Regions from separate parts of the Clostridium cochlearium genome, predicted to be linked through region 1. Evidence: riboswitches for the same ligand, from Rfam matches in the RefSeq annotation. Region 1 holds a riboswitch; the other holds the start of a gene.
The links. Region 1 has a riboswitch for glycine ahead of CKV72_RS07655 (DMT family transporter). Riboswitches for the same ligand answer to the same signal wherever they lie in the genome.
Positions count from the first base shown of each region.

Region 2: it holds a riboswitch for glycine, as region 1 does, so the genes downstream of both, CKV72_RS08355 (alanine/glycine:cation symporter family protein) here and CKV72_RS07655 (DMT family transporter) in region 1, are expected to answer to the same signal.

Region 1 is NZ_LT906477.1:1,543,403-1,551,604, forward strand. It holds gene CKV72_RS07645 (ABC transporter ATP-binding protein) at 1-1,495, opposite strand, end outside; gene hutG (formimidoylglutamase) at 1,637-2,653, shown strand; glycine riboswitch at 2,753-2,859, shown strand; gene CKV72_RS07655 (DMT family transporter) at 2,997-3,998, shown strand; gene CKV72_RS07660 (universal stress protein) at 4,065-4,475, opposite strand; gene CKV72_RS07665 (SIMPL domain-containing protein) at 4,568-5,215, opposite strand; gene yfcE (phosphodiesterase) at 5,388-5,933, shown strand; gene CKV72_RS07675 (DUF6414 family protein) at 6,076-7,005, opposite strand; gene CKV72_RS07680 (GNAT family N-acetyltransferase) at 7,072-7,671, opposite strand; gene CKV72_RS07685 (tetratricopeptide repeat protein) at 7,815-8,202, shown strand, end outside.
Region 2 is NZ_LT906477.1:1,695,029-1,703,230, forward strand. It holds gene CKV72_RS08335 (Crp/Fnr family transcriptional regulator) at 1-362, opposite strand, end outside; gene CKV72_RS12230 (hypothetical protein) at 805-1,074, shown strand; gene CKV72_RS08345 (GerW family sporulation protein) at 1,092-1,538, shown strand; gene CKV72_RS08350 (NCS2 family permease) at 1,739-3,199, opposite strand; gene CKV72_RS08355 (alanine/glycine:cation symporter family protein) at 3,461-4,858, opposite strand; glycine riboswitch at 4,970-5,070, opposite strand; gene CKV72_RS08360 (ECF transporter S component) at 5,462-6,019, opposite strand; gene CKV72_RS08365 (carbon starvation CstA family protein) at 6,157-7,623, opposite strand; gene CKV72_RS08370 (LytS/YhcK type 5TM receptor domain-containing protein) at 7,837-8,202, shown strand, end outside.

The DNA of each region.
Region 1 (8,202 bases):
ATATTAAAATAGGTGGATTTTTAAGAAAAACTCTTGCTATAGATATTCTTTGTTTTTGTCCTCCCGAAAGCTTGGCTCCTCTTTCTCCTACAAAAGTATCATAACCCTTTTCTAAATTCATTATAAATTCGTGAGCATTAGCCATTTTTGCAGCCATATATATTTCTTCATCTGTAGCATTAGGTTTACCGTAAGCTATATTTTCTTTTATTGTTCCTGCAAACATATAAACATCCTGTTGAACTACGCCTATTGAATCTCTTAGGGATTTAAGTTTGATATTTCTTATGTTTTTACCATCTATTTTGATAACTCCACTATCTACCTCATAAAATCTTGGTATAAGATTACATAATGTAGTTTTTCCACTTCCAGAAGAACCAACCAAAGCTACAGTTTTTCCCTTTTCTATTTTTATGTTTATCCCTTCTAATACAGTGGATTCTGCATCATAACTAAAAGTTACGTCTTTAAATTCTATTTCCCCTTTTGGATTCTTTAAATCTATAGAACCAGGTACATCTTCTATTTCTGGTTTGGTATTTAAAATCTCTAAAAATCTTTCAAATCCAGTTATACCCTTTTGGAATTGCTCAGTAAAGTTTACAAGCTTTTCTATTGGATTTAAAAATATATTTATATATAGAATATATACAACTAAATCAGATGCTTGAGCTTCACCAGTTCCTATAAGTATTCCTCCTACTAGAATTACTGAAAGATATAGCATTCCTTGAAAAAATCCATTTCCACTAAAAAATTTTCCCATAATAAAATAACCTTTTTCCTTAGTTTGTAAATATTCATTATTTCCATTTTTGAATTTTTCTACCTCTAAGTCTTCATTAGAAAAAGATTTAACAACTCTAATTCCCGCTAAACTATCTTGTATTTGAGAATTTACTGAGGCTATTTTAACTCTATTCTTTTTAAATATATATTTCATTTTTTTATTATAAAAATAAGAAAAATATATCATAAATAAAGTTATAAAAAATAGTACGCTAGTAATTTTAACATTTATTTTCATAAGTATTATGAAGGAACCAAATATTTTTAAAAGAGAAATAAATACATCCTCTGGCCCATGATGAGCAAGCTCCGAAATGTCAAATAAATCATTTACTATTCTAGACATCAATTGACCAGTGTTTGTATTGTCATAGTATGAAAAAGATTGCTTTTGAAGATGTAAAAATATATCTTCTCTCATATCTGCTTCCATTCTAGCTCCCATAATATGTCCCCATGAACTTATGTAATACTGACAAAAATATCTAATTATATACATAATTAATAAACCGATTCCTATTAATACAATAAAATGTATTATTTCACTACTACTTTTATTTACATATATATCATTTAATAAGTATCTCACTATAAGAGGAAATATCAGATCTATCATAGATAAGGTAAGGGCACAAAACATATCCATGAAAAACATAGATTTATAAGGCTTATAATAATCTATAAATCTTTTTAATGTGTTCATTTAAAAATCTCCTTTCTAAAATATTTATGATGACATTATAACATTATATCATTTTTTCTCATATATTGATAAATATAAGTAATAAATCTATAATTATATAATGGTAAGGTATTTAAAAGTTACAAATGAGGAGTTGGTATAGTGCTTGGAATAAACTATAAACCTTGCAGCAAAGACTTTTGGCAAGGTCGTACTGATAGTGAAGATAATTTTTTAGCCTTTAGATGGCATCAATGGGTAGAACCTATTGATTTAAACAAAGATGATTTGAAATCTTTTGAAGGGAAATTAGGTTTTGCATTTATTGGTTTTTGCTGTGATGAAGGTATAAGACGAAATAAGGGTAGAACTGGTGCTGCTAAGGGACCTGAAACTATAAGAGAGGAAATGGCTAATCTTCCCTGTTGTTTTACAAAAGAAGTAAAACTTTTTGATGCTGGAAATATTTTTGTTGAAAATATAAGTTTAGAGGAAGGTCAAGCTCTGCTATCTAAAGCTGTGGATAAAATTTTAAACTTAAATCTATTTCCTATAGTCCTAGGCGGTGGACATGAAGTTGCCTTTGGTAATTATTTAGGTGTATTAAATCATTTAAAAACTATTAAATCTAAACCTAATATAGGCATTATAAATTTTGATGCTCATCTAGATATTAGACCATATACTGAAGGCATGGGAAACTCAGGAACTATGTTTAGACAAATATCTGATATATGCAAAAGAGAGAATTTAAAATATTCTTATCTTTGTATGGGAGTTCAAAAACATAGTAATACTCTAGATTTATTTAAAACAGCTGATAATTTAGGGGCTAATTATGTTTTCGCTAAAAATATAACCCATGTAGACGATTGGACAATATTTGAATCTTTAGATGACTTTATGAAAAATCAAGATCATATATATATAACTGTATGCTCTGATGTATTTTCTTCAGCTTTTGCTCCAGGAGTTAGTGCAACACAATCTCTTGGACTAGATCCTGAAGTAGTAGTAAGACTTATCAAATATATAATAAGATCTAATAAAGTAATAAGTTTTGATATTGCAGAAGTTTCGCCAAGATTTGATCAAGGTCATATTACTGCAAACTTAGCTGCAGTGGTAATTTTTTCAGTAATAAATACATTATCAAAAGTTTATGATTTAGAATTATAATGAAAGATAGATGGATTTTTCTGATAATTTATTGACATCACTAAATTTCTATTGTAAAATTTAATTATAAAATAATGTATAATTAGATAATTATTCTAGTTGAAGAGTATAAGAGAGCTCCTATTTATAGGACGCCGAAGGGACAATCTATGTTTATCCCAATAAAGCATAGAGAAATTCTCAGGCAAAGGAATTATACTTGGATAGACTCTGGAAAAGAAACAGAGAGAGAGCAAACTTTGGGTTTGTTCTCTCTTTATTTTTTAACAGATGGAGAGCAAACTTTGGGATTTGTTCTCTTTTTTTTATTTTTAATGAAATTATTTTTGAAAGGAGATATTTTATGACTAATTCAAATGAAAGTAAAAAAGGTATTCTTTTAGCCTTATTAGCCGGTGCTTCTTGGGGTGCTATGGGTATTTTTGTTAAAAACTTAGAACAACTTGGCTTTAGTCCTATGGCCATATCTTCTCTTAGACCTACTATTGCTATACTACCCTATATAATTATAAATTTAATTAAAGATCCCCAATGTTTTAAAACAGATTTAAAAGGGCTTCTTTTATTTGCTATCTATGGTATTTTCGCCTTAGATGGAATGTTTATAGGTTCTAGCTATGCTGTAAAATATACAGGGGTAGCAACAGCTTCTGTATTATTATTTGTAAATCCCGTTATTGTAATGATCTTATCCTACTTTTTATTTAAAGAAAAATTTACTGTAAATAAGATTATAGCTTTAGTGTTAACCTTAGTTGGATGTTGTCTAGTAGTAAAAGCCTATGATCCTGCTGCTTTTAAAGTAAATCTTATTGGAGTATTTTGGGGAATAATATCTAGTTTTGCAATGGCACTTCAAAATATTTTAGGAAGAATAGGAACAGAAAAATATCCTCAAAAAACTCATTTAACTTACTCTCTCTTATTTGGTGCAATATTTTTATGGTTCTTTGAACCACCTTGGACTTTAGTGTCTTTAATTAAAAATACTGGAACTAATTCTACAATTTTGAACGTTTTAGCATTAGGTATAGTATCTACCCTCATTCCAACTATAGCAATTGTTAAGTCTCTTGAATTTATAGAATCAAGCAAAGCAAGTATTATAGCAAGTGTAGAACCTGTTGTAGCTTCCATATTAGCCTTTATAATATTTGGAGAAATATTTGAAATTCCTCAATTAATAGGAATGTTTATGATTATGGGCTCCATAATATTAGTTCAAACAGATGGTAAAAAATCAAAATTAGAAGCATCTACTGAAAAATCTTCTAAAAAAGAAGTTTTAAAAAACGAATCTGATAATTCAAATAATACATTTAAAAATAAAGTTACTGCTAATTAATTTAAAAAGAGGCTACCTCAAAAAATATTTTGAGGTAGCCTCTTTTAGCAGTAACACACTTTACTTTTATTCAGGCACAATAATTACTATACTTTTAGTATTCTTTACAACCTTAGCAGTTACTGAACCTATCATTCTAGTTAGACCCTTTTTAGTAGATTTAGTCATTATTATAATATCAAAATTTTCATCTTTAGATTTTCTCAATATTTCATCTGCAGCATATCCAAAGGTAATACATTTTTCAATATCATATCCCTTTAGTTGTCTCTCAGCTGTATCTAATATAAATTGGCTTAATTCTTGAGCTCTTGCAATCTCTTCTGATGCTACCATACCATTTACTATTACTATTTCTTTAACATTCATTAATGTAACTTCAACTTTATCTTTAGGAAACATGTCCTTTAGTAAATCTAAGGAGTGCATACTTCTGTCTGTACCATCCAGTGGAATTAAAACTTTCATTTTTTCCATAAGAACACATCCTTTCTATCCATTACCCTATTAAATTCTACATTTAAGTATAAAAATCCTCCTTAAAATAAAAAGTTATTATATTTTTTAGACTAATATACAAATACTGCTTCTACTACTGCCATTAGCTCTAACTGTCCTGGAATTATAGGAGTTGATACATCCTTAAGCATAACTACATTTTCTCTTAAGGGTTCTATGTTTCTTTCTTCTTTTACACTGCATGGTGTTGTATTTACCTGTACTTTTAAAGTATTACCTATAACTATAGCTTTTTCTACTGAATCCTGTACCGCTAGTTTTAATACTCTGTTATTGTATTGTTTTAAATCAGATACAGTAAATCTTACACTTGCCACATTGTTTACTCCATTTTTTACTGATGCATCAATTATTTCTCCTACTTTTCTTACATCTCTTATATTTACACTTAAAATATTTGTTACTCTATACGCTCTAAATACCTGTTTATTATCAACATAATCATATTGTGCTTCTATATTATAATTAGCAGTGCTTATATCTTTTATATCAATCCCCATATTTTGAAGCCCTCTTATAACTCTACTACTTATTTGAGCATTTTCCTTTTGAGCCTTTTCTAAATTTTTATCTTCCGTTATTATTCCCAAACTTATAACTGCCATATCTGGCTGGACCTTCAAATTTCCAACGCCCATTACCCTTATTCTTCCTTTATTACACATAGAAACTCTAGTATTATAAAATCCAGAATACATATTAAAGTACCATCCCCATTTTATTAATAATATACATTTATAATATGAAATAATTTCTCTATATGTTCTCCTCTTTTAATCTTTATTACCATAAGTTTGGCATGGACGTGCCTTTTTTAGTATAATATATAAATACAAAGTTTTTAATCTACTATAAGAAAGGAGAAATATTATGAAATTGTTTTTTATATCTGACATACATGGTTCATCCTACTATTTAGAAAAAGTTATTAATATATATGAAAAGGAAAATGCTGATTATTTAGTTATATTAGGAGATGAACTCTATCACGGTGCAAGAAATCCTCTACCAAAAGAATATAATCCTAAAAAGGTTGCTGAAATTTTAAATACATATAAAAATGAAATAATAGCAGTAAGAGGAAATTGTGATAGTGAAGTAGATCAAATGGTTTTAAATTACCCAATTATGAGTGATTATTCTATAATTTTATATAATAATAGAAGATTATTTTTAACCCATGGGCATATATATAATAAAAATAACTTACCTAATATAAGCACTGGTGATGTTTTAATATATGGTCATACCCATGTTCCCTTAACTGAAAAAATAAATAATATGTTTATAATAAATCCTGGTTCTATTACTTTTCCAAAAGAAAATACACCTAATTGTTATGGTATTTTGGAAGATAATACGTTTAAAATAAAGACTTTAGATGGAGAAGTATTTAAAGAAATAGATATATCTTAAAGTAAAAAAGTATAGTTATCCCCCTATACTTTTTACTTTATATTTTAAGTAATTAATTTTTCTTATATTTTAATATAACTTTATCCTTACTACTTTCTAAAAATATATTTAATATCTTTCGAAGCTATAATTTCATTGAGATTCATACATATATAGCAATTGGTATTGCCTGAATAGCAGGTCCTTTTATTTCAGTTATAATATTATTTGGAAGTATAATATTATTTTCTCTTAATATATCTAAATGAATACTAATACTTTTTAGTAGTTCATTATAATAACTACTCATACAAGTTTTACATAGTAAATCTATATGTTTATTTTCATCTACAACTTTTATGACTTTACATAAAACTTTGCAATTGCAATGTACATTATCATACATATATACATTTTTATCAGAAAAATTATTTGTATTTATATTCAAAACTACCTTATAATATCCACAGTCTATTATCATATTAGTGGTATTATGACTACTTAATTGCTTATTCAAATTTTTTAAATGTTTTAATATAATAGAATAATCCATAAATACTTCTCTATCTTGCTGATTTTTTAATAATTTATTTAACTCTTTATCATCATAAGTTTCTATAATATCTATCATGGTATTTATTTCAGTTATTAGTGATATTGGAGAAATACATCCCTCCACTTCTATATATTCTCCACGAACTATATTTTCAGAACTAATCTTCCCTTTTTTCATATACTTAATCATATTTTCTGCTACCATAACATTTTTTAATTTATTTAAAATATGAAAATTAGTGTATATTCTTTTTACGCTTATTTCATCTCTAACACTGTTTCTATCGTCTATAGTACCACTAAAATCTCTATATTTATCTATACATTCATTTTCAGCAATACTTATTTTATCCTTACTTGTATATGATTTTTTTAAATCATTGCTTTTTACATTTTTTCTACCATTTTGTACTCTGAAATTATCTGATTTGTCTTCTACACGCTTTATGGAAACACTTTCTAAATAACCATCTATAATTATAGAATATAAATCTAGTATAATTTCTCTATTAGCATATATAGGCATTAATATATTCATTAAAAATACTCCTCTCAAATAACATTACCATTTATAAATGTTATTCAAAAGAAGTATTTTTTATCATTAAACTTCTACAGTATATTTTTTTACCATTCTATAATAGTCAGTACTAGGCATATCTACTGTTCCATCCATATTATATCCAGAAGATTTATATAGTTTTATAGCACCTTTATTTTTAGGCTTTACTATAAGAGAAACCTTTTTAAATCCTTTTTTAAGTGCTCTTTTTCTTGCAACCATTAAAAGTTTTTTCCCTAAACCATTTTTTCTATAATTAGGATGTACTGCAATAGAGTCTATATAGTACTCTCCTGGTTTTGCCTCTTCTGAACTTAGCATAGGTACAACTTCTTCTTTATAATTTGAAATTTTCCTTTTATACATGTATGGTAACTTTTTTATAATAGGTATATTTAACTTCATTTCCTTTTCTGCTGGAAATGCCAATACTAATCCTGCAATTTTCCCATCTTTCTCAGCTACATCAATGTATTCATAGCTAAACCTATTATTTTTTTCCTTGCAAAAAGTACTAATTACTTTATTCACCTCTTCTTTATCCTTTGATCCCGCAAATATACAGGCAAGTTCATCCCATGCCATTGAAATTAATTCTGCAGCTTTTTCTGCATCCTCAGGTTTTGCACCTCGAATAACCACATATATCAAGCCTCCTAAGTACATCATTATACCACTATGTTTTAAATTTTCAAATTTTAATTTTTTATTTTTAGTATACTATTTGTAATTTATGTCAATAATTAAGATAAATTTTAAAATTTACTTACTGGAGGAGATATTTTATGGAAAGTAATATTAAAATTAATAGCTTACAAGAGCAAATAGATTTTTTACTTGAAGAAGGAGAAGAACTTCTACAAAATAATAAAATTAAAAAAGCTTTTAAAAAATTTGATGCTGCCCTTAATTTGAATAGTAATTATCCTAAAACCTATCTTGTAAAAGGTGAAGCTCATATAGAAATGTATGAAATGGATAAAGCTGAAGAATGTATGTATAAATATTTAACTTTTTTCCCAGATGATAAAAGAGCATATTTAAACTTAATAAAAATTAATGACGAAAGAGGTTATTTTGAAAAGGCTCTTTATTACTGCGACAAACTTTTAAATATGGAGAGTAAAAATTATAAACTACATTTTAAAAAAGCAGACATATTGAATATGCTAG
Region 2 (8,202 bases), 150 kb from region 1:
TTTAAACTGCATAATTTAAGTATTTCTTCTCTAGATATGAACATCACTGATGTTTCTCTTACTGCTGTAATTGTAGCTGGATATTTTCTCATATTGGAAAATATTATAACTTCCCCAAAAATATTTCCACACTTTAGCCTATCTATAGTTATAGCTTTTCCAGATGCAAATATTTTTTGAATCTCTACATTACCATTAATTATTATACCTAAGCTATTACAAGGATCTTCTTCTATTGCTATATTCTCATCTTTATGAAAAAATTTCACAGTATAATTTATACTATCCAATATTCTTATTATATCCTTTTGCTCCATATCCTTAAATATGATACTATTTTCTAATATATTTATTTTATCCATTTATATATCCTCTCCTAAAATTTTATTTAATTCAAATTTAATGACTAATAATACATAATCATGGATAAACATTTGATTAAATCTCCCTTTTAACTTTTTATACAATCTTTACAACAAATATTTATAGTAAATAAACATAAACTATAAAAGCAAACCTTATTAAATAAATTGGAGATGTTTGTTTATGTATGTACTTTTATTTTTATTAATAGTTATTTTAATATTTTTATTATTATTAAATATTTATCCTATTAAGGTTATAGGAAATTTTAATTCTTATGATATTCCAAATTTTAATATTTTGTTTTCATGGTTATACCCCTTTATCAAAGGTAATATTATATCAAATAATGGGGATATATACCTTGATATATATTTTTTTAATAAAAAAATTTATAAAAAACCTATTAAAAATAATGGAAACATTAAAAATTCGTTTTATATGCTGAAAGAATTAAAACCTAGTTATGCAGAAATTAAGACTTCTTATGGTTTTAGCGATCCCTCTAATACAGGAGTCACTTATGGCATTATAAATTTACTATCTCAATATATAAATTTTGATGTATTCCATAATAATCCAGACTTTAGTATGGATTACGACTATTTTGATATAACTACAATAATGAAGTTCAAGCCTTTATCTATCATTAAATTATTAACTATAAACAAAAAAAATTATAATAAACAAATTTCTTATGAAAATAAATAAAGGAGGATTTTTAAAAAATGAGTCAAAATGTAAATTTTACACAAAACATGAATGCTCTGTTTTCAGGATTACAGGACTTTGTTAAAACCGAAAGCGTTATGGGAAAACCTCTTGTTGTAGAGGATAAAACTTTAGTTCCCATAGTTTCAGTAGGTTTAGGATACGGTAGTGCAACAAGTAATGCAAAAAATGCACAATCTAATTCTAATTCTTCAAATACTGATCCTAATGTTGGCTTAGGTGCTAGAGTCACAACTAATGCTGTAGTAGTTATTGATAAAGACTCTGTATCCATGTTACCTGTAAATGGTAAAGGTAATATGGGTCAATTAATCGATAAAATACCTGAAATGGTTACAAACATGGCTCCAAATGCTCAACAACAAAATATGGCTCAAAACCAGCAACAGCAGCAAAATCAACAACAAAATCAATCAACTACCTCACCAAAGCCTGGTAAATAATATTAAGACTGTTGAGAATTAATTTTCTCAGCAGTTTTCTATTTATTTTATACGTAACTTATGTTACATATCTCTATTTTAAATTTTATTATAATCTAGATATTAAATCAATTTTATATTATAAAAAAAGGCTATCGCACTAAGAAATAATTGTAGTATTTATTCTTAATGCGACAGCTCTTTTTGCGTTTATAGTTATTTTATTTAGGGAGTATTGTAAATCTTATTATAAATAAGATTGCTAGAACATAAACAATTGGATGAATTTCTTTTCTTCTTCCTGTTGCTAATTTTACTATTGGATAAAATATTAATCCAGCAGCTATACCATTTGCAATACTTGAGGTAAATGGCATTATAGCTATAGTAAAGAATGCTGGTAGAGCTTCTGTAAAATCTGAAAAATCTATATTAGTTACTGCCCCCATCATAAGAACTCCTACTATAATAAGAGCTGGTGCTGTAGCTTCTGCTGGAACTATACCAACTAATCCGCTAAAGAACATAGCTAATAAAAACATTATTCCTGTAACCACGGAAGTAAGTCCTGTTCTTCCTCCCTGAGATACTCCTGCTGTAGATTCTACATAAGTAGTAACAGTACTTGTACCTAAAAGGGAACCTACACTTGTAGCAATGGCATCAGCCATAAGAGCTTTGTTTAAATTGCGTGGTCTTCCATTTTCATCTACCATATTAGCTTTTTGTGCTGTTCCAACTAGTGTTCCTATAGTATCAAACATATCAACTAAACTGAAAGATATAATTACCATAAATATATTTAAAATTGAACTAAATATTCCTGTACCACTTGCATTTAAAAGTCCAGGCAAATCTAACTTTAAAAATGTTGGAGCAAGTGATGGTGGCATACTTACTAATGAAGACATTGGAACTACATTAGTTATTCCCATAGGTATTCCTATAATTGTAGTAGCTAGTATTCCTATTAATATAGCTGCTTTTACTCCTCTTGCCATCAAAATAGCTGTTATTGTAAGACCTATTAAAGTTAATATTACATTTGACTTTGTAAAATCCCCAAAACTTACTAAAGTAGCTGGGTTTGAAACTATAACTCCACCGCTTTTAAATCCTAAAAGTGCTATAAATAATCCAATTCCTGCTGATATTGCAAATTTTAAATTCTTAGGAATTGAGTCTACTATTTTCTCTCTAATAGATGTTAACGTAATTATTATAAATAAAATACCAGATATAAGCACAGCTGCTAATCCTTGTTGCCAAGTATATCCTAATGTCAAGCATACACTAAATGCAAAGAATGCATTTAATCCCATACCTGGTGCTTGAGCAAAAGGTAGATTTGCGTAGAATCCCATTATAAAAGTTCCTAAAGCTGCTGATATACATGTAGCTGCAAATACAGATGCTACCATTCCATCATTTAAAGCATTAATTCCTGCTTTAACAGCATCATCACCTAAAAGTCCTTGCATATTCATACCTGCTTGCATTAATATTGATGGATTAACAAATATTATATATGCCATTGTTATAAAGGTGGTTACTCCTGCTATAACCTCTGTTTTAACTGTTGTATTATTTTTTGATAAATTAAAAAATGATTCCAAAAAACTATTTTTATTTCCTTTCGGTTTTTTATTACCCTGGAAATTGTTTTCTTTTAATTGTTCCATGAGTTTACCATCCCTTCTATTTTTATAAACACGAACATTGATCGCGTTATTATAGAATAATATTAGCATTTTTATATAATAAAGTCAACATTTTTTTATTATTTTGTTCTATTATTCGTAACTTCTCCTAATTTAAACATATTTATATATGTTTTTTATATATATTTTTCCTCATTTTCATGTTTAATATTAATAAAAATGACTTATTTCAAAGGATACTTACTCACCTCTGAAATAAGTCATTTTTAAATTATCTCATGATTATCTAGCAATAGCTCTTCTTGCTTCTTCTACAACTTCTTCTTCATTCATATTATTAAAATATTTTTTAGTTTCACTAACTACAACTCCACTTAATCCTATAAGTCCTATTAAGTTAGGTATTGCCATAAGACCATTTACTATATCTGCTATAACCCATATTAAATCTAATTTAAGTATGGATAATCCTCCTATAGCTACTATTGCTATAAAAGTATATCTATATGGTTTAATTCCTTTTATTCCAAATAAATATTCAGTACATCTTTCACCATAATAATTCCATCCTAATATAGTAGTAAATGCAAAGAATGCTAATCCTATACTTATTATTAATTTACCGAGTATTGGTAAGGGCATTCCTTGTACAAATGCTGCATTAGTCATAGCAGCTCCTGCTAAATCAGATTTCCACATACCAGTTAAAACTAAAGTAATTCCTGTCATTGTACATATTACAATAGTATCTATAAAAGTTCCTGTCATAGATATAAGTCCTTGACGTACACAAGATTTTGTTTTTGCAGCTGCTGAGGCAATAGGTGCACTTCCTAATCCAGATTCATTTGAGAAAACTCCTCTAGCCACACCATTTTGTATAGCTTGCTTAATTGTAGCTCCTAAGAAACCACCCATAGCTGCTGTAGGATTAAAAGCACTTTTTATTATTAAAACTACCGCTGCTGGAACTAATTTTGCATTAGTTACTATTATTATTACTGAAGCTGTAACATATAAAATAGCCATAAATGGTACTATCTTTTCTGCAACTTTTGCAATGCTATTAATTCCTCCAAGAGTTACTGCTGCTACCAATATAGTTATAATAATACCTGTTATTACTACTGGGACTCCAAATGAGTCTTTAAATGATTCAGATATAGCATTAATTTGAGCAAAAGTTCCTATTCCAAAGAAAGCAACTCCTATTCCAAATATAGCAAACATCTTTGCAAGCCACTTTTTGCCTAAACCTCTTTCTATATAGTACATAGGTCCACCGGACATTTGACCATTCTTATCAGTAACTCTATATTTTACCGCAAGTAATCCTTCTGCATATTTTGTTGCCATACCAAAAAAAGCTGCTACCCACATCCAAAATATAGCACCAGGTCCTCCTGCTTTAATAGCTGTTGCTACCCCTACTATATTTCCTGTTCCTATAGTTGCGGCAAGCGCTGTACAAAGAGCTTGGAAACTAGTTACATCCCCTTCTCCTGTACTATCATCGTCACCTTTTTTAAATAAATATTTAAGTGCTAAAGGGAGTTTACCGATTTGCAGAAATCCTAATCTTATACTTAGATATATTCCTGTACCAACAAGAAGAACTAAAAGCGGTGGTCCCCACACCAATGAATCGATTTTGTTAAAAATTTGTAATGCCTTTTCCATGTTCCATCCTCCTATTAAATATTTGTTTTAATGGGGACAGAGTTTTAATAGAAATGTCAATAAAAAAAATAAAGAGGTCATCAAAAAGTAGACCTCTGGATTTAAACTTCACTTCTACGCTCTGTCCTTTTACCTGAGAGTTTCATTGGAATATTCCAACTTGCTCCTTCGGTGCTCTTTTATAAAAAAAGAGTCTCTCCAGAGTTTCGTCCAATAACAGTCCCTGCCATAAAACAATGGTACCTGAAAGATTTTTGCATCTTCGGTGGGTCTAAAGACCTCTCTCCTATTATCTTCATCCGAACCTTTATTCAATTTATGTTTCACATTATACCACTTTAGTTTTAAAATTGCAAGCCCCTTATTTAATGAACAACCTTAATTTAATGAACAATGAAGAATGAAAAATTGTGGTTATTTTTTCTCCACTATCGTTACGAAAAAATTTTAATTATATTATTTATATATTAAGCAGTTTTTCACTAAAACAAGCGATGTTTAGCGAAGCAAACGAGCCTACAAAACAAAATTTAAGATTTTCTATAACGTAGTGGAAGAAAATCATCCTTAATTGTTCATTCTTCATTGTTAATTATTCATTGACTAAAGGTTGTTCATTATATAGGTCTTTATTCCTTTAATCAAAGGTAATGCTATAACAATTCCTACTATAAATTGGGCTATATTACCTGGCACACCTTTTAATGCTATAAGCAAACTTTCTGTTAAAGTAGCAGTTTCTACATATATGAATCTTGTTATTACTACACTAGTAAAATAGTAAGCTATAACCATCCATATACCTGCTACTAAAAATGCAAATACATTATTTTTGATATTATTTCCATCATAATTACTTCTATATGCTATTCTAGCAGTTATATATGCCATTATCCCTTTTATTACTAATGTAAATGGTGCCCATATCATATATCCTGAAAAAACATCTGCTAGTGCCATACCAAATGCTGCTGCAACTACCCCATATCTTTTACCTAATATAACAGCTGATAAAAACACCATACTATCCCCTGGATGTACATACCCACCTGTTATTGTAGGTATTCTTATGCTCATTGTGGCTGCACAGGTAGCTGCTACCATTAACGCTACATACACCATTTGTAAAGTTTTTAATTTTATATCAGTTCTTTTTTCCATAACATTTCCCCCTTTATTTAACTTACATTTGCAATTATAAAGGTTTTTGAAAATATGTTCAAATGTATGGATACATTTTTATTTCCATAAAAATTAGACTGCTAATTTTTTATTTTAGCAGTCTAATTTATTATATCCTAAGCGGTTTTTGAATCATGAATTTCTCTTTTTTCTTTTTTTGCTTTGAGTAAAAATATTGCAAATACTACTATTGCTGATATTATACCTACTGGATATCCAATAGATGTTGATAATTTAAATCCTTCTGGTGCAACCATTATATAAGTTACGCTTACAGCGGTCATAAATGTTCCTGGTATTGATGCAATCCAATGAGGTTTTTTAATAGTTACTAGATATACAGATGATGCCCAAAGCAATACAGTAGCTAATGCTTGATTAGACCAAGCAAAATATCTCCAAATTATATTAAAATCTATTCTTGTTAATGCAAATCCTATTATAAATAAAGGAATACTTATGGATAATCTATTTTTAATATCCTCTTGTTTATATTTTAATGAATCGGCTATAGTTAATCTAGCACTTCTAAAAGCTGTATCTCCTGAAGTTATAGGACATGCAACTACTCCAAGTATTGCAAGTACTCCTCCTACTTTTCCCAATAAAGAATTACAAACTTCGTTTACTACCCAAGCTGCATTATTTCCATTAGAAGCCATAATTTCATTAAACTTTCCAACCCCGTTAGTTCCACCTGGACCTGCAAAGAAACTCATAGCTGCTGCTGCCCATATTAATGCAACTATACCTTCTGCAATCATTGATCCATAAAATACTCTTCTCCCTTGTCTTTCGTTTGTTATGCATCTAGCCATTAGTGGTGACTGAGTTGAATGGAATCCTGAAATAGCACCACAGGCAATAGTTACAAATAATACTGGAAATAGTGGCATGGTACTTGCCTTACTATGCATATTGTATAAATTTGAAGGTACAGCCTCTGGAATAGGATACCCCTTTACAATAAGCATTGTTCCAACACCAACAGCCATTAACAATAAACATATTCCAAATATAGGATAAATCTTTCCTATAATTTTATCTACTGGTAATAATGTTGCTAATATATAATAGAAGAAAATAATATAAAGCCAGAAATTCCTACCAAACTTTTCTGGAGTCAATCCCGCTAATAGATCCGCAGGACCCATAACAAATACAACACCAACTAATATTAAAAGTATTACTGAAAATACTCTCATAAAATTTCTAAACCCTTGTCCTAAATATTTACCTACTATTTCAGGTACACTTGCACCATCGTGTCTTGCTGAAAGCATGCCTGAAAAATAATCGTGAACTCCTCCTGCAAATATGGAACCAAATACGATCCATAAAAATGCGGCTGGTCCAAACATGGCCCCCAATATAGCACCAAATATAGGTCCTAATCCTGCTATATTTAAAAATTGTACTAAAAATATTTTCCATTCTGGCATAGGCACATAATCCACACCATCTTCAAGTCTTACTGCTGGTGTTTCCCGATTTTCATCAATACCAAAAACCTTTTCAACAACAGTCCCATAAATAAAATAACCAACTATTAATGCAATAATAGATAAAATAAATGTTACCATTAATCATTATCCCCCTTCCATTAAGATTAATATGAAAACCTTTTAAAAAGTTCTTTATACTAATTTTAATAATTATTACTTTAAAATAATACATGTTATCCTTAAAAGGACAAAATTAAAGGTTCAAATGCATTTTATATAAGCCCAATTGCACTTAATTTTTAGTTTTTTATTGTATAATATTTATGTAACTTTTTTGAGAGGATGATATATATGATATATATGCAACTTTTAGGTAGCATGTCTACAATAGCTTTATCTGCCTATATTTTTAATCAACATTATATATCTAAAAAACTTTTTTGCTTAGATAAAGGATTTAATAAACTATCTTTAATAATCTTTTTCAGTCTTTTATCTATATTAGGTACATATACTGGGGTTAGCATAGACTCCATGGCTCCAGCTAGTTTTAATAAATCTTCATTAATAGATTTGAAGCCCTATGCCATAGCTAACACCCGTCCCATTGGTGCTATAACTGCTGGCTACTTAGGTGGTCCTCTAGTTGGTATATGTGTAGGACTTATAGCTGGTTTTCAAAGATATTATTTAGGTGGTTTTACAGCATTGGCCTGT